4 regions of the Pseudarthrobacter sp. J1738 genome follow, and region 1 is predicted to be linked to each of the others. Evidence: riboswitches for the same ligand, from Rfam matches in the RefSeq annotation. Region 1 holds a riboswitch; each other region holds the start of a gene.
What was found. Region 1 has a riboswitch for S-adenosylmethionine ahead of ACQR35_RS00425 (DUF1737 domain-containing protein). Riboswitches for the same ligand answer to the same signal wherever they lie in the genome.

Region 1 (4,206 bases):
CGCTCGCGGGCGTATTTGGCTCGCTAGTGGTTTGGGTGGCGCTTACCGTAGGGTTGGTCGAAGCCGCAGAACCGCTCGGTGAAGGGCCCGGCGCTGCCGTGGAGCCGTCGTCGTAAGTGCACGCAGAAAGCGCCACGGCAGTGATCGCAGCAACAGACCATCCCAGCGCAACTTTGGACCTGAATCGCATCATTTCCCCCACTCAACAGTGGAGTCAATGTACACCAAAGTCGCGCTAGGTGGCCGTCACAAAGGAACCTTAGGCAGCGAGCGCCCGATCGAAGTCGGCGATGAGGTCCTCAGGGTCTTCGAGTCCCACGGAAAGCCGCACCACGCCGTCGCTCAATCCAATCGCCGCACGCCCCTCGGGGCCCATGGCCCGGTGAGTGGTGGTGGCCGGATGCGTGATGAGTGATTTGGAGTCGCCCAGGTTGTTGGAAATATCCACAATCCGCAGCCCGTCCAGTAGGGCGAAGGCCGCTTCCTTGGCCGTTCGCCCGTCAGTTTCAGCCAGTTCAAAAGTCAGCACCGTGCCGCCAGCCTTCATCTGCTTGACGGCCAGATCGTACTGCGGGTGGGACTTCAAAAGCGGGTACTTCACCCAGCTCACACCCGGCTGCTGTTCAAGCCACTCGGCAAGGCGAAGCGCTGTGGAGGACGAGCGAGTGACCCGCAAATCCATGGTCTCCAGCCCCTTGGTCAGTACCCAGGCGTTGAAGGAGGATAGCGCCGGGCCGGTGTGCCTCATCAGGTTCCTGACCGGGCCGTCAATAAATTCTTTGGTGCCCAGAATGGCGCCACCCATCACACGTCCTTGACCGTCGATGTGCTTGGTGCCTGAGTAGACAATGACGTCAGCGCCCAAGTCTCCGCAGCGCTGGAGTAAAGGCGTGGCAAAAACGTTGTCCGCCACAACTTTGGCCCCCGCCGCGTGGGCAAGTTGTGAAACCGCGGCAATGTCCACAATTTCTTGCATGGGGTTGGACGGGGATTCAAAAAAGACTGCTTGTGTGGGGACTGAGAGGGCTTCCCTCCACTGATCCGAATCTGGGCCGTCAACGAATACTGTTTCAACGCCCCAGCGGGGAAGGATTTCATTCAAGATCACAAAACAAGAGCCAAAGAGTGAGCGCGAAGCTACTACTCGGTCCCCGGCGGCCAACAGTGCACCGAGTGCGGTGAACACAGCAGACATGCCGGAGGCCGTGGCGAAACATGCCTCGGTGCCTTCTAGAAGCCGCAGTCGCTCCTGGAAAGTGGCCACGGAGGGATTGCCATAGCGGGAATACACAAAGCGTTCGTCTTCGCCCGTGAACGCCCGCTCAGCTGCGGCCGCGCTCTCGTAAACGAATCCTGAGTTCAGGAACAGCGCCTCGGAAGTTTCCTGGAAACCAGTCCGGTCCAAACCTCCACGCACCGCCTGGGTGGTGGGGCTCCAAGATTCGGCGTCAGGGTTAAAAGTCATAATTCAGCGCCCCAAATTGGTAGGTAGCCCGCTGTTCTTCCAGCCGTTCACTATCCGGTCCCCATAAGCGTCTGGAACGCCTTCGAAGCCCTCCAGTATGTTGAAGGACCTAAAGCCGGCAGCGGTAGCTGCCTCGGCTGCGGCGATGGACCGCTGACCTGAACGGCACAAGAAAATCAGTTCGGCGTCGTCGTTCTTTGGTGCTTGTGCACGCAAGTCATCCAGAAAGTCCGGGTTCTGCACGCCACCGGCGAGGTTCCACTGGATAAAGAGGGCGTCGTTGGGTGTTTCCTTGGTTTCCGGGATGCCGATGTGTGCCCATTCCGCCTCGGTACGAACGTCCACCAGCACGGCTCCGGCCAGCAGTTTTTCCCACGCCTGGGCGGGTGTGAGGTCGCCAGCGTAGCTCATGCCTGGCCCTGTGCTTCCTTCAAAACCACTGCCTGGGCGGCGATCACGGAGGTGCCGTTGAAAGTGACGGACGGGCTGCCGTGCAGTTCGTAACCGTCGGCAAGGGCCGCGGAGATCCGCTCGCAGAATTCGCGGGTGTCAGGGCCGGTGATCAGACGGTAGGCCAGTTTTTCTGTGGGGGCTTGCTCGGTGGTTGCCGGTACGGATTCGGCGAGGATTTCAGACATCCGGGTACTCCTTTTCTGCGCGCTTGCAGACCGCGTTCCGGCCTGCCGAGTATTCACCTGAGGCACCCCGCCGCGGAAGGGAGGGTTGCCGACCGGTCAGTCAGGGCCTGGGACCGGTGCTCATTACTCAGCAAAAACATAGCACCGATAACGACGCCGGACCTCGCCGGCGTCGTTATGTTGCGTAACGCTGTGGTTTGGGGCGTCTACTCCTGCCGGTGTTGCGCTACGAGCTCGCGCTTGAGGATTTTGCCGCTGGGGCCGGTGGGGAACGCGTCCATCACTTTGATCACGCGCGGGTATTTGTACGCGGCAAGGCGTTCTGACCCGTACTCGAGTAAGCCTTTTTTTGTAATGGTGCTGCCCGGTGTCAGGACCACGGCGGCGGCGATTTCTTGGCCGTGAACTTCGTGGTCCACACCGTAAACCGCCACGCTCACAACGTCCGGGTGGGCGCTGAACACTTCTTCAACTTCGCGCGGGTACACGTTGTAGCCGTTGCGGATGATCATTTCTTTTTTGCGGTCCAGGATCCGCAGGTATCCCTCTTCGTCTTTGGTGCCAAGGTCGCCGGTGCGGAACCAGCCGTCCACCACGGCCTCGGCGGTGGCGTCGGGGCGGTTGAGGTAGCCCTTGAAGAGGTTGTGTCCGCGGACCACGAGTTCACCGAGTTCGCCGGTGGGCAGTAGCTCGATCGAGTCGGTGACTTCCGGGCGGGCGATCTCTACGTCAACTCCCCAGACTGCGGTTCCCACGGTTCCGGGGCGCGGCGGGACCCCAACGTGGTTGAAGCTGGCCACGGGGGAGGTCTCGGTGAGACCGTATCCTTCGTAGATTTCGGAGTCATACACCTCGCGGAATCGGTCCATCACGGCTAGGGGCAGTGAGGCGCCGCCGGAGATGCAGTACCGCAAGGCCGTGGGGCGTTCTGGGTTCTCTTTGGCTGCTTCCAGGAGGGCGATGTACATGGTGGGGACGCCGAAGAAGACGTTGATTTTGTGCTGGTTGACGGCTTCTAGGGCGGCGGCTCCGGTGAACTTTGGCAGCAGCACGATGGTTGCTCCGGCGCGGATTCCGGCATTGAGCACACAGGTCTGGCCGAAGGTGTGGAAGAGCGGTAGGCCGCCGAAAAGCACGTCGCCGCGGCGGACGTCGAAGGTGCTGGTCAATAAGGTGTTGACCTGTTCTACCAAGGCAAAGTGGCTGCCGAGCGCGCCTTTGGGTTTGCCCGTGGTGCCGGAGGTGTACAGGATGGTGGCGGTGTCTTCGGGGGCGCACGGGACGTAGCTGGGGATGGGTTCGGCAGCGGCGGATTCGTCTTCGACCCGTGCCGCTTCGGCGCCGCCTTCCGGAACCAGAACCGTCAAAAGTTCGACGCCGGCAGCTTGGGCACCCTTGGCGCCTTCGCCCAAGAGCGGGGCGGCACAGATCAACAATTCAGCGCCGCTGTCTTGGAGGACGTACTCAATTTCGTGGCCTTTAAGGAGGGCATGGAGCGGGACAACCACGCCGCCCAGGGCCAGAATGGCGTAGTAACAGCGGGCAAAGTCGGCAACGTTAGGGATGAGTACCGCTACGCGGCTACCGGGGCCAATTCCGCGCGCCCGCAACGCTCCGGCGTAGGCACGGGTCTGATCCCATAGTTCGCTGAAGCTGGTGTGTTCGTCCCCTACGACGAGTGCTGTGTCTTGAGGGAAACGCTTGGCAGATTCCGCCAAGATCGCCGCTACGGAGATGGTGCCGAAGGCGTCTTTGCCCGGCTGTGCTGCTTGGTTCATGCTGTTCGGCCTCATTCAATCCTGGGAGAGGTGAGCAGAATAATCCGCGAGGAACTTCTGCTCAGGTGGGCCAAGACTAGAAGTAGAAGTGAAGCCTGCGCAAGGGGTTTGGGCCGGTTGGTTTGGCGATAGCTACTCGCAGGTAGGGTGGGTACATGCCTCGAGAAGTCCAGAAGCCTGCCGGTTACGACGACTACAACGACGAATTGCTGGCAGCGATTTACGACGCCGACAACCCCGATGGCCCGGATCACGACTACTTCCGGTCGTTGGCGGCAAAGCTGAAAGCCGAGAGAATTACGGACCTCGGCTGCGGGACGGGAAT
Region 2 (4,206 bases), on a different contig from region 1:
GTAGCGACTTCCCGGTCACAATTCCAAGTTTCGCTGATTGGTATTGGATCAGCATCGCCATCACATTTGCCGCGACGAGGACCCACACCAGTAGGTAGCCGTACTTTGCGCCAGCAGTGAGGTTAGCCGCCACATTCCCAGGATCTACATACGCGATGGCCGCAACGAATGCCGGGCCCAAAAGGCCCAGGAGGGCACGGCGAGAAACGCGATGCGTCTGTACCGAGATAGTGGTGGGGGATGGCTGACTCATGGTGAATGTTCCTTGTAGTCGCCATCGTCATCGAGGGCGAGCGCACACTAGTTCGATGTTCCTTAATAAAATATTTAGGTACACCGAAACTTTAGCTGGGCAGAGATAAGAAGGCAATGCCCAGTGCCGCTCAGAGCTTGAGTGTTCGCCAAGCGTGGCAGCGGTACGGCAAGTGCACTGAATCTGTGGGCGAGTACCCCAAGTGCTCATATAGATACCAGTGAAGGTTGTGCAGCATTCGCTCACGAGACTTGTCATTGGCAGAGAGATAAAAACTGCGCGATTTCGCCAGCTCGATGATGCCCACGGGCGTCAGCGGATCCGCCCAATGAATGGTGAGAGATTCGAGGGCCGCGAATTCAGATCCGACGGCGGGCCGAAAGTCGGGTTTTAGAACATCACCAGCATGCATAATCCGTGAGAGGCGATGAACCCAGGGGATGGTGGTGTCCAGTTGATTCCACACCAGCCCTAACACCCCACCCGGAGTCAGAATCCGGGCAACCTCTTCGCTCGCAAGGTGCGGGTCAACCCAGTGCCACGCTTGGGCAACAGTGACTACTTGGAATGTCTGGGCGGACAGGCCAGTGGATTCTGCAGTGCCCAGATGGGACGACACCGTGGGCAGGGCCAGCCTCAACTGCACCAGCATGTCATCGGAAGGATCCACGGCGCTGACTTCGAGTCCAAGCTCCACTAAGCGGGCAGTGAATTTACCCGTCCCGGCGCCCAAGTCTGCAGCCCGCCGTGCGCCCTCAGGCACAAGCCACTGAGCAATCTCAAGCGGGTACCCAGGGCGCACCTCGTTGTAGTGTTCGGCACCATCTTCGAAGGCCTTGCCGAGCTCACGGCGACGTTCGTGGTGGATTTTGGGACCGCCAATCACGCGTGGCTATCCTTCCAAGAAGTGGGGCGAGTTTTATACCGCTTCCACTTTAGACCGAGCAGGGTGCTGCACCGGCTGTTCCCGGAGTATTCGGCGCCCAATCGGGGTAGTTGCGGGAATCGTTGGCAGGAACCCAACGACCAGCGTCGATCACGTAGTCCCACCCCAAGCCGCTACTGCGAAGTTCGGTCACAGCCTTGATAAGCCGTTCTGCGTCCTCAAGGCGGGATCCAACGCCGAAGCTGGCCCGCAATGATCCAGCTGGCAGCCCAAGCCGCTTCAACAAGGGGTGAGCGCAGAACTTACCGTCACGAATCCCAATTCCGTGCTCTGCAGATAAGTAAGCGGCCACCAGTCCGGCGTCGTAACCTTCTACCGAAAAGTTCACTACACCAATGGTGTCCAGATGATCCTGAGGGAAGATCTTGTGAACCTTCACCCCGCTAATGGAGCTCAAGCCCTCAACAAGGTGGTCACGGATGGCCGCTTCGTGACCGATCCACTGTGATTCGTCGAGACTGGCCAAAATTTGGGTGGCCCGGGCCAAGGTTGCTGCACCCAAAACGTTGGGCGAGCCAGCTTCATGGCGAGCCGGACCGGTAGTCCACGTCACCGAATCCAGCCGAGCTTCCTTGACGGCACCGCCACCGGCAAGAAGCGGGGTGCCTTCATCGAGCCAGTCGCTGCGTCCCACCAGCACTCCTGCGCCGAACGGTGCATACAGTTTGTGGCCGGAGAACGCGAGATAGTCAACGTCCAGTTCCGAAATATTGATTCGGCGGTGCGGAGCTAATTGAGCAGCATCCACAACAATCCGTGCACCATGCTGGTGAGCGAGTGTGGCTAGTCGCTGTAGCGGCAGAACTTCGCCGGTGACATTTGAAGCGCCCGTGACTGCCAGCAAGGAAATCCCGCCGTTAGCGAGTTCAGCATCCAGGGCCCGGACAGTCGCCTCAATCGTTGACTCCGCCACTACGCTGCGGTGTGGCAACCGTTGCCAAGGGAGCAGATTGGCGTGGTGCTCAATATCCAAGTAGAGAACTTCGCCGAGTGGACTGCCATGAACGCTTGGTAGGGAGCCGGCTAAGACGTTGAGTGAATCGGTGGTGTTCCGGGTGAAAATCACCGTGTCATCAGGACGGCCGCCCACAAAGTCACGCACAATGTTCCGAGCATTTTCGTACACCGAGGTGCTGATCTGCGAGGCATAGCCAGCGCCTCGGTGGACGCTGGCGTAATAGGGGAGGATCTCATTCAAGTAGGCGGAAACCACGCTCAGCGCCGGAGCGGAAGCTCCGTAGTCCAAGTTGGCGTAGCGGACACCACCACCTTGGATCAGTGGGGCAACAATTTCGGCACCGGTGACTGCAGCAAGCGGGCGAACTGCAGAAACAGCCTGCTGAGCAGAGTATTCGGCAGTGAAGGCGGGGGACAGGCGAGCAAGAGACATGTGTGACCTCATCGGAGAGGAACCCCTGAGGGGTTCGCGCTTGCCAGCAACGGTTCATTGCCAGCCAGGTCGTCACCCGGGGCACCCCACCGCGATAGGAGGGTTGCCGACCAGCAAACCGGGGTTTAGCGCTGGCACTCGTGACCTGCCAAAAACACTAAGGTACCCATCCCGGCGAGCTCAAGCCACCGGGAAATGTTACGTGTTGTGTGAAGCGTATTTTCACGCCCGCTTTGCCTGAGCCGCAGTTCTTCGAGGTGCTAGTTACTCAAGAGGTCGTCCAACTCGGGATTCAAACGGTGCAGAACCTCGGAGTGAAGAATCGAGTTGGTCGCCAAGGCGTTGCCGCCAAAGGGGCCATCAGCGCCATCGAGCGAGGTAAAACGCCCACCGGCCTCAGTAACAATCGGAACCAAAGCGGCCATGTCATAGAGGTTCAATTCCGGCTCGCAGGCAATGTCCACTGCACCTTCGGCGACCATGCAATAGGACCAAAAATCTCCGTAGGCCCGGGTGCGCCATACGTCTTCAGTCAACGCTAGGAACTCGTCGAGATTTCCGCGTTCCTTCCACCCACTCAGGCTCGAGTAAGACATCGAAGCGTCGGAGAGCTCTGTGACATTAGAAACCCGCAAACGAGTTGCGGAAGCCAAGGAACGGCCCATATAGGCGCCCATTCCCTGAGCTGCCCACCAGCGTTTGCCCAGTGCCGGCGCGCTCACCACCCCAACAACCGGCTCACCCTCGTCAACAAGGGCAATCAGTGTTGCCCACACGGGAACACCGCGAATGAAGTTCTTAGTACCGTCGATCGGGTCAATAATCCAGCGTCGTGCCCCATGACCTGAGCTGCCAAACTCTTCACCCAGCACAGCGTCGCGCGGGCGGGAACGGGAGAGTTGGCCGCGAATGGATTCTTCGGCAGCCTTGTCAGCGTCCGTCACGGGCGTCATGTCCGGCTTGGTCTCAACATTGAGGTCCTGCGCTTTGAAGCGGGCCATGGTCTGGGCGTCTACAGAGTCAGCAAGAACGTGGGCCAGGCGTAGGTCATCGTTGTAGCTTTGTGGCGCAAGAGTCATGTTTCCACGCTACCGGTAAATCCGCCCGAGGGTTGGGAGGTGGGAGCTCTGGAGCGAAGTAACGCCTAGTTGACGGTGCCCAATTCCTTGCCCTCGCGGGCTTCTTGGCGGGGGTCTGTACCCAATAGCCGGCGGAAGGACAGTAGGCGCTCAGCACCGGCCGCTCCGGCATGTCCCTCAGCAACCCACGGGTCAAGACCACAATTTACAGCCGAGGTGTTGTGTTTACAGCCACGTTCGCAAGAATCGGTACCCGGCTCGAGGTCAGGGAAAGCGCGGATGATCCGGTCAGGGTCAACCAAAGCCAAACCAAAGGAGCGGATGCCGGGGGTGTCGATAATCCAACTTCCCGCTGGCGAATCAGTAAGCCTGAGTGCCAGGGCCGAACTGGAAGTATGGCGGCCGCGACCAGTAACAGCATTTACCCCGCCGGTGGCTCGTTGGGAACCAGTTAAGGCATTAACCATGGTGGATTTTCCAACACCGGAGTGACCGATCATCACCGTGACTTTGGCGTCCAAAAAGCTGCGAAGCTGCT
Region 3 (4,206 bases), on a different contig from region 1:
CCCTGCTCTACACAGGCACCATGGCCGCCGTCGTACTGGGAGGCGCATCCACCGTAGGTGGCGTTGGCCTCGGCTACAAGTTTGGTATTTCCGGTATGTGGCTGGTGGTCGCCATTGGCGCCGGTGTTTTGCTGCTGAGCTTGCTCTTCGCTCCCACCATTCAGCGCCTCAAAATTTACACTGTTTCCCAAATGCTCAGCCTGCGTTACGGCCAGCGCGCCACGCAGACCTCTGGCATTGTGATGCTTGCCTACACCCTGATGCTCTGCGCAACTTCTACGGGCGCCTACGCCACCATTTTTGTGGTTCTCTTCGGCTGGGAACGTTGGCTGGCCATCGCCGTGGGCGGTGCCATTGTGCTGGTGTACTCGACTATCGGCGGTATGTGGTCCATTACCCTCGCTGACCAGGTTCAGTTCATCATCAAAACTGTGGGCATCTTCTTCCTGATGCTCCCGTTCACACTCAACGCGGCCGGCGGCCTAGACGGCATCCGCGAACGCGTTGACGCGAGCTTCTTCCAGATGGACGGCATCGGGGTCCAGACCATCATCACGTACTTTGTGGTCTACACCTTGGGCTTGTTGATCGGTCAGGACATTTGGCAGCGTGTGTTCACCGCCAAAACCCCTGCGGTTGCCCGTTGGGGCGGCGCCACTGCCGGTATCTACTGCATTCTCTACGGTGTGGCCGGCGCTTTGATCGGCTTGGCCGCCAAGGTAGCACTGCCCAATATTGACGTCAAGGCACTCGGCAAGGACGTTGTTTACGCCGAGGTTGCCACCAACATTTTGCCAATCGGGATCGGTGGTCTGGTCATGGCTGCCGCTGTTGCCGCCATGATGTCCACTGCGTCCGGTGCGCTCATTGCCGCAGCAACCGTGGCACGCGCCGATGTTGTTCCTTTTGTTGCCAGCTGGTTTGGGAAAACCGTCAACACCAATGACACCGAAAACCCGGAGCACGACGTCAAAGCCAACCGTTATTGGGTCCTTGCTTTGGGCATCATTGCCGTGCTGATTTCCATGGCCGCGCAGGATGTTGTGGTGGCTTTGACCATCGCTTACGACATCCTGGTGGGTGGCCTACTGGTGGCAATCCTGGGTGGTCTGGTGTGGAAGCGCGGTACCGGAATCGCCGCTGCATGGTCAATGGCTGTTGGCTCCGTCCTCACTCTGGCACTGCTGATTGCCTACTCCGCTGGCATCATCCCCAGCGAGGATGGCGTGTACGCCAACGATCCCATCTACTGGGGCCTTGGCGCGTCGCTGGTGGTTTATGTGGTTCTCTCACTCTTGACTAAGCCCACTGACGCAGCTGTTCGCGCCGCATGGGACAAGCGTGTATCAGGCGCAGTTGTGAAAGAAGAGATGCCGGTAGCAGTTCCTTAGACGCACCGAGCACGTAACAAAAGCACCTCCTGCGGCGGTGCCGGATTCACAAATTCTGGCACCGCCGCAGTGCGTTGTAAGCTGGTGCGCAGCTTCAAGACTTGTGGTGCCAAGCTCCGACTTACCACAGACCAACCCCATGTTCGCGGGTGGTTCGGATGAGGAAGCGGCCGCGGCCAGAAGGCCGGGGCAAGAGCAACGGAAGGATCCGGCCGTGTCAGCCGCCCCCACAGACCGCTATTCAGCCCCGCAGCAACCAGTTCAGTTTCAAGAACCAATTCAGTTTCAAGAACCAGTTCAGTTTCAGCAATCGCTTAAGTACGACGACGCCGCGGACACCGCGTCCCAGCCCACCACGGTGCCGGTCCTGCCAGCCGTGGATCTAAATTTGGGCACCGTCACCATCTGGCGCTCAAGTGGGTCTCAACGGTATTGGTGTGCCGAGCCGAAGGAGTTGGCCCGAGCACTGAACAATGCTGTGGCTCAACCGGGCTGGGATGAAGTGAACGCTGTGCTGACTGTCCGTGTAGCCGCCATAGGGCACCGCCGTGGGAAACCTCTGAGCTTCACTCTGAAAGCCACAAATTAAGGTCTACCGAAACTTTTTCGCAAGGAATACCGGCCCAAAATCCGAGCCAATAAACGGTACAGTGATGGCTGCGCAACGGGGCGCCACCTTTCATTGAACCCAGGAGCCCGAGTTGAATTCAACGCCGGAAGAGCAGTCCGGAACCCACCAGCAAGCAGTTACTGAAGCTACTTCTGCAGACATCAAACGCTGGCGGCAGTACCTCGCCGACGAGTGCGCCGAAGCGGCCGTATACCGCGATTTGGCCCAGCGCCGCGAAGGCGAAGAGCGCTCAATCTTGCTCGCTTTGGCCGAAGCTGAGGGCCGGCATGAGGCTCACTGGGAGCAGCTCTTGGGCGAGCATGCTGAGCAGAAGCGTGCCGCCTCGCTCAACAGCCAGCTCCTTGGATTCTTGGCCCGGAACTTTGGATCCGTGTTCGTTTTGGCTTTGGCCCAGCGCGCCGAGGGCCGCTCCCCCTACGCCACAGACCCGGCTGCTACCCCGGCCATGGCCGCCGACGAAGCCATTCACGAGGAGGTAGTTCGTGGTTTGGCAACCCGCGGCCGTAACCGCCTCTCCGGCACGTTCCGCGCGGCTGTATTTGGCGCCAATGACGGCCTGGTCAGCAATTTGTCCTTGGTGATGGGTATGGCCGCGACGGGTGTGAGCAGCCAAGTTGTCCTCTTTAGTGGTGTTGCCGGCCTGCTGGCAGGCGCTTTGTCCATGGGTGCTGGCGAATTTGTTTCAGTCCGTTCTCAGCGCGAATTGCTCGAAGCATCACGCCCTACCCAGATCACCCTCCATGCAGCACCCCAGCTGGATGTGGATCAGAACGAACTAGTGTTGGTTTACCGGGCCCGCGGAATGAGCCAAGAAGCGGCCGAGCACCGGGCCGCCGAGCGCTTGGGCATTTTGAGCTGCGACTGCGATCCCAGCTTGTCCTTGCAGCCGGAATTGCCTGAGCCTGAGGACGAACACGAGGCCGTGGGTACCGCATGGGGCGCTGCCACCTCAAGCTTCTGCTTCTTCGCTTCCGGTGCCATCATCCCGATTTTGCCGTTCATCTTTGGGATGGCCGGAATGCCGGCGCTGATCGTCGCCGCCGTTCTGGTGGGCTTGGCACTGTTGGTGACTGGCGCCGTCGTTGGTTTGCTCTCCGGTACCTCCCCACTCAGCCGGGCACTGCGCCAACTGGCGATTGGCCTCGGTGCTGCCGGGGCCACGTACGGTTTAGGTCTACTGTTTGGTGCCACGATCGGCTAGGAGACTTTCACTCTCCCTTTCCGTTGGGTTATTTGGAGCGTAAAAGTTCGACGGCGTCTGCCACAGTATCCACCAAGTGGACGTGCCGCTCCATCGGCTTTCCCGCAGCCAGAGAACTCAGCAGCTGCCACACCGGGACCTTGTTTTGCCAATACGTCCGGCCCACTAAAACCATGGGCCTGACGGTCTCTGGGGTGCCGTAATAGTTCTCGCAAGCATCCTGGAAAACCTCTTGAACCGTGCCGGCAGCACCAGGCAGAAACACAATGCCCCCGGTGCACAACTCGAGGAGGATTGCTTCGCGGATCGAGTTGGCGAAGTACTTGGCAATCCCGCTTGCGAACAGATTCGGCGGCTCATGACCGTAGAACCAGGTGGGAATTCCGAGGCTTGCTACGGGGCTTGGCACTGAGTTCACCACGTTTTGTGCAGCTCGCGCCCAGGCAGAAATTGAAGGACGAAAGCTCGGGACCTGCGCCAAGGACTTCAAAGCCGCCTGAAGGTCAGCGTCTGGCCCCGCACTCATCAACGCTCCGAGGTTCGCCGCTTCCATGGCGCCCGGCCCACCACCGGTAGCCACCAAAAAGCCCTCTTGAGCCAGTGACCGGCCCAATTCCGCAGCTTGTGCGTAGTCATCGCTCCCGCGTTGCGCGCTATGACCGCCCATCACACCGACCACCCCACGGCGAGTCTTGGTTTCAACGAATTCCTCGAGCGCATCACCAATGGCGTGATCGTGCAAGGCTGCTGCCAAGGTGGCATCCAAACTCCGCCTCTGCCCCACTCGCAGACTCCACTGGTACACCCGGGCGTCCAGGGTTTCCTCGTAAGGGTGTTCACTGACTCCGTTGTACAACTCCCCCGCTGTGTAGAGCGTGCCGCGGTATGGGTCAAAGTCGATCCCGCCGAGTTTGGGAAACAGCAGTGCTCCCCGTGAACGCAATGACTCATCCATCCCCGTGGCAAAACTGCAGCCTAAGAAA
Region 4 (4,206 bases), on a different contig from region 1:
CAACGCTCCACGCGCTCCGGGAAACTTGTTGCCCACTCCAGCGCCCGTGCCCCGCCCATAGACCCACCAGCGACTGTATGCCAGCGGCGAATCCCGAGGGCATCGGCTAACCGCGCTTCAACCACTGCTGCGTCTCGCAGCGTGACAAAGGGGAACCGAGAACCCCAAGGAGCACCATCATCGGCCACCGATGACGGCCCAGTGGTTCCGTAACAACCACCCAGGACGTTGATGGCCACCACAAAATACTTGTTAGTGTCCACCGGCGCCCCTGGACCAACCAGGTCATCCCACCAACCTGATTCGTTGCTCTCACCACGGGCAACATGAGTGCTCCCGGTCAGTGCGTGCTCGATCAGAACAGCATTGGAGGCGTCAGCGTTGAGCGCGCCCCATGTTTCGTAAGCCAGTGTGACCTCAGGAAGGTAACCTCCAGCTTCGAGTTCAATCGCACCAACACTGTGCCGAGCCACAAAGCCGTCGCGGGGAGGCAAGGGAGCCGTACGTTCGGGAGCCGGAGCAATAAGAGTCATTGAAGGCAACCTCCGTTCTTGGCTAGTTGCCTTTGGCAGCGCGGAAGCCGGCGTCGAGGTCGGCAAGAATGTCATCGATGTGCTCGATTCCCACGGAGAGTCGGACCAGACCGGGTGTTACACCGGCAACCGCTTGCTGTTCCGGTGTGAGCTGGCTGTGAGTGGTGGAGGCGGGATGAATCACCAAGGAGCGGACGTCGCCGATGTTGGCAACATGCGAGTGCAGTTCTAAAGCGTCCACAAATCGCTTTCCAGCCTCAACACCACCGGGCAATTCGAACGAGACCACTGCACCTGTTCCACGAGGGCCGTATTTGCGACCGCGGGCAAACCACGGGCTGGACTCGAGACCGGCGTAAGCCACAGAGACTACATCGTCGCGAGCCTCAAGCCATTGGGCCGTTTTGACCGCGTTCTCCACGTGGCGTTCCACGCGCAAGCTCAGCGTTTCAAGTCCCTGAGCAATGAGGAATGCGTTGAATGGTGACACTGCTGCGCCGAGGTCCCGCAAGAGTTGAACTCGAGCTTTAAGGATGAAGGATAGGTTGGCCCCGAGGGCGCCATCCTTGCCAAGATCCCGTGCATAAACCAGCCCGTTGTAGCTGGGGTCTGGGGTGTTGAAATTAGGGAAACGGTCCGGATAAGCAGCGAAATCAAACTTTCCCGAATCCACAATCACACCAGCAATTGCGCTGCCGTGGCCACCCAAATATTTGGTTGCCGAATGAACGACGACGTCTGCTCCCCATTCGATGGGACGAATCAGGTAGGGGGTGGCCAGAGTGTTGTCCACAATCAGCGGAACGCCGATCTCATGTGCCAAAGCGGAGATACCTTCAAGGTCCAGTACATCTTGGCGCGGGTTAGAAACTACCTCACCGAAGAATAATTTGGTGTTCGGTTTGACAGCCGCACGCCACTGGTCAAGATTGTCCGGGTCCTTCACAAAGGTGGCCTCCACACCGAACTTTTTGAGTGTGTGCGCCAGCAAATTGTACGTTCCGCCGTAGAGGCTGGGGCTCGCCACAATGTGATCGCCAGCCTCGGCAACGTTGAGGATTGCCAAAGTTGCAGCAGCCTGGCCCGAGCTCAGAAGGAGCGCCCCAATGCCGCCTTCCAAGCTAGCGATTCGCTGCTCAACCGCATCCTGCGTGGGGTTACCAATGCGGGTGTAGATGGGGGCTAGCTCGCTCAACGAGAAACGATTGGCTGCACTCTCGGCACTAGGAAAAACAAAAGAAGTTGTCTGATAAATCGGCAGTGCCCGGGCGCCGGTAGCGACATCTGGTTCCTGACCAACATGGATCTGACGGGTTTCAAAGGACCATGAATTCGACATGTTCGTTCCTCAGGTTAAGGACCGAGACCTCTAGCCGAGACTGAGGCGAACGGACCGCGCTTGCTCCGCGACCCGTTGCCGCGAAACCTGGTCTTCACCCGGGGCACCCCACCGCTAGAAGAGGGTTGCCGGCCAGCAAACCGGGGTTTAGCGCTGGCACTCATGACCTTTTTATAGAGTAGGCCCCGCGAGCTGCAGTCTCCAGTGCGTGTGACAAATATGACGAAGATGACTGCGACCACACAGAATGTAGGGACATCCCATAACGCTTAGGTGAGCCTTAGCTGAGACCTCCATCACAAAGTGCCAAGATGAATGGCATGCGCATGGATCACGTCTCTTACGCTTGTGAAACCGACGGCCTCACGGCCACTACCGAACGAATCTCCGCCGCCTTAGGTGTAGATGCAGTCCGTGGCGGAGTGCATCCCCGCTTCGGTACTCGTAACATGATCATTCCCCTCTCTGGGCACACCTATCTTGAAGTGGTGGAGGTCCTAGACCACCCCGCTTCGGACAAAGCCCCGTTTGGACAAGCTGTGCGCGCCCGTTCCGCTGCCGGCGGTGGCTGGATGGGATGGTGTGTGGAAGTCGAGGACCTCTCCCCCTTTGAACAGCGACTTGGCAGAGCAGCAGTCCCGGGCAACCGCAAATTCCCTGACGGCCGCGAATTGATGTGGCACCAGATTGGCATCCTCGGTCTGATTGCAGACCCGCAGGTCCCCTACATGCTCAAGTGGGAGGGTGACCCGCAACTGCACCCTTCCAACGTCTACAACAGCGAAATCGCGATGTCCAAACTGACTATCGCGGGCTCAGCTGAGCGCGTTACCGAATGGTTGGGTGAGCCAGTAGAACAGCCTCTAGAAGATGTAGCCGTTGAGTGGGTAGCACCGCACGGCACACCTGGCATTATGTCCGTCACCTTCAACACTCCCAACGGAGCTGTCACCATCTAGGCTTCACACTTCTGCAAGCATAAAATCGATCGGCCTGAGTTAGCGTTCCGCGTTAGCCTAGGCCGATTGCTTTGCCAAAGAGGCTGAAACCTACAAAGGCAGCAATATCCAGGAGCGCGTGCGCCACCAAGAGCGGAACCAATCTGCGCTGACGCGAGTACAACCACGCGAAGAGCAAACCCATCACCACGTTGCCAATAAACGGTCCGAACCCTTGATACAGGTGGTAGCTACCGCGCAACAGCGAGCTAACAATGATGGCTGCCGGAACCCGCCAGCCCAATTTCTCCCAGCGGGCCAACAAATAGCCCACTACAATAACTTCTTCGAGAATTGAGTGGCGCACCGCGGAGAGGATCAAAACCGGCACCGTCCACCAGTGAGCGTCCAAGGCGGAGGGGATAATCGCCGTCGTAATTCCAGCTGCTCGGCCAGCGGCGTACAGTGCCAGAGTTCCGGCACCCAACACCGCGGCCAAGACCAGACCAGTCAATACGTCTTTGACCAGCGAGCCCAGAGAACCTCGCTTTAGCCCAAGCCGAGCTAAGGCACCCGGCCCCTCCCCTGCTAAAAAGTAGATCACCAACAACACCGGCACCAGCGAGAAACCAATGTCCAAAAGTTGGTATAGAGCGTCAAAGAACTCGCGGTTATTCCTCGAGGCATTGAGTGTAGACGTCGACTGACTCAGCGGGCCTTGGCTCATCTTGTCAGCCAACTGCACTACCGAATAGACCGCTGATTGCCCCAACGAAAGCCCAAGCACAATCAGGATTTCAAGCCGCAGTCTTTTGCGCGCAGGGGTAAGCATTTCACTATCTTGCCGTGAATAACCCATGGTGATGCTCCAACTTTCCTGTGAACCAACTCTGAGTTGCCCGTCCACGTGGATATGCTTGGGGACTATGAGCGCTCCACAGCAAATCATTATGGTCCGTCACGGTCAATCGGCGGCCAATGTGGACACCACCATCTATAACAGGGTGCCGGATTACCGCATCCCACTGACCGAGCTAGGCGTACAACAAGCCAAAGAAGCCGGCGAGAAAATCCGGCGTCAATTAGATGGGCAGCCAGTCTGTGTTTACGTCTCGCCCTACTTGCGTGCCTACCAAACACTGGAAGCCCTCAACCTCGGTTCTTTGGCGGAGCGAGTGATTGAAGAGCCCAGGCTGCGCGAACAAGACTGGGCTAATTTCCAGATCGCCGGGGATATTGCAGACCAAAAAGAACTTCGCAACGCCTACGGACACTTCTTCTACCGCTTCCGCGAAGGAGAATCCGGCTCCGACGTGTACGACCGCATTTCCTCGTTTATGGAAACCCTGTACCGGCACTGGTCCAAAGAGAACTACGCCCCCAACGCACTGTTTGT

Region 2: another riboswitch for S-adenosylmethionine. It lies ahead of ACQR35_RS05885 (aminotransferase class V-fold PLP-dependent enzyme); the one in region 1 lies ahead of ACQR35_RS00425 (DUF1737 domain-containing protein).
Region 3: another riboswitch for S-adenosylmethionine. It lies ahead of ACQR35_RS06260 (hypothetical protein); the one in region 1 lies ahead of ACQR35_RS00425 (DUF1737 domain-containing protein).
Region 4: another riboswitch for S-adenosylmethionine. It lies ahead of ACQR35_RS07890 (bifunctional o-acetylhomoserine/o-acetylserine sulfhydrylase); the one in region 1 lies ahead of ACQR35_RS00425 (DUF1737 domain-containing protein).

What each region holds. Positions count from the first base shown of each region.
Region 1 is NZ_JBNPEO010000001.1:85,841-90,046, forward strand. It holds gene ACQR35_RS00410 (hypothetical protein) at 1-193, opposite strand, end outside; gene ACQR35_RS00415 (O-succinylhomoserine sulfhydrylase) at 260-1,465, opposite strand; gene ACQR35_RS00420 (rhodanese-like domain-containing protein) at 1,469-1,876, opposite strand; partial or broken gene ACQR35_RS00425 (DUF1737 domain-containing protein) at 1,876-2,103, opposite strand; SAM riboswitch class IV at 2,118-2,231, opposite strand; gene ACQR35_RS00430 (long-chain-fatty-acid--CoA ligase) at 2,310-3,881, opposite strand; gene ACQR35_RS00435 (class I SAM-dependent methyltransferase) at 4,037-4,206, shown strand, end outside.
Region 2 is NZ_JBNPEO010000002.1:485,395-489,600, reverse strand. It holds gene ACQR35_RS05895 (Nramp family divalent metal transporter) at 1-253, opposite strand, end outside; gene ACQR35_RS05890 (class I SAM-dependent methyltransferase) at 384-1,139, opposite strand; gene ACQR35_RS05885 (aminotransferase class V-fold PLP-dependent enzyme) at 1,189-2,589, opposite strand; SAM riboswitch class IV at 2,621-2,735, opposite strand; gene hisN (histidinol-phosphatase) at 2,850-3,668, opposite strand; gene rsgA (ribosome small subunit-dependent GTPase A) at 3,734-4,206, opposite strand, start outside.
Region 3 is NZ_JBNPEO010000003.1:75,574-79,779, reverse strand. It holds gene ACQR35_RS06265 (sodium:solute symporter) at 1-1,391, shown strand, start outside; SAM riboswitch class IV at 1,484-1,593, shown strand; gene ACQR35_RS06260 (hypothetical protein) at 1,606-1,980, shown strand; gene ACQR35_RS06255 (VIT1/CCC1 transporter family protein) at 2,093-3,223, shown strand; gene ACQR35_RS06250 (LOG family protein) at 3,252-4,206, opposite strand, start outside.
Region 4 is NZ_JBNPEO010000004.1:26,022-30,227, reverse strand. It holds gene metX (homoserine O-acetyltransferase MetX) at 1-533, opposite strand, end outside; gene ACQR35_RS07890 (bifunctional o-acetylhomoserine/o-acetylserine sulfhydrylase) at 556-1,872, opposite strand; SAM riboswitch class IV at 1,924-2,040, opposite strand; gene ACQR35_RS07885 (VOC family protein) at 2,193-2,831, shown strand; gene ACQR35_RS07880 (CPBP family intramembrane glutamic endopeptidase) at 2,884-3,642, opposite strand; gene ACQR35_RS07875 (histidine phosphatase family protein) at 3,737-4,206, shown strand, end outside.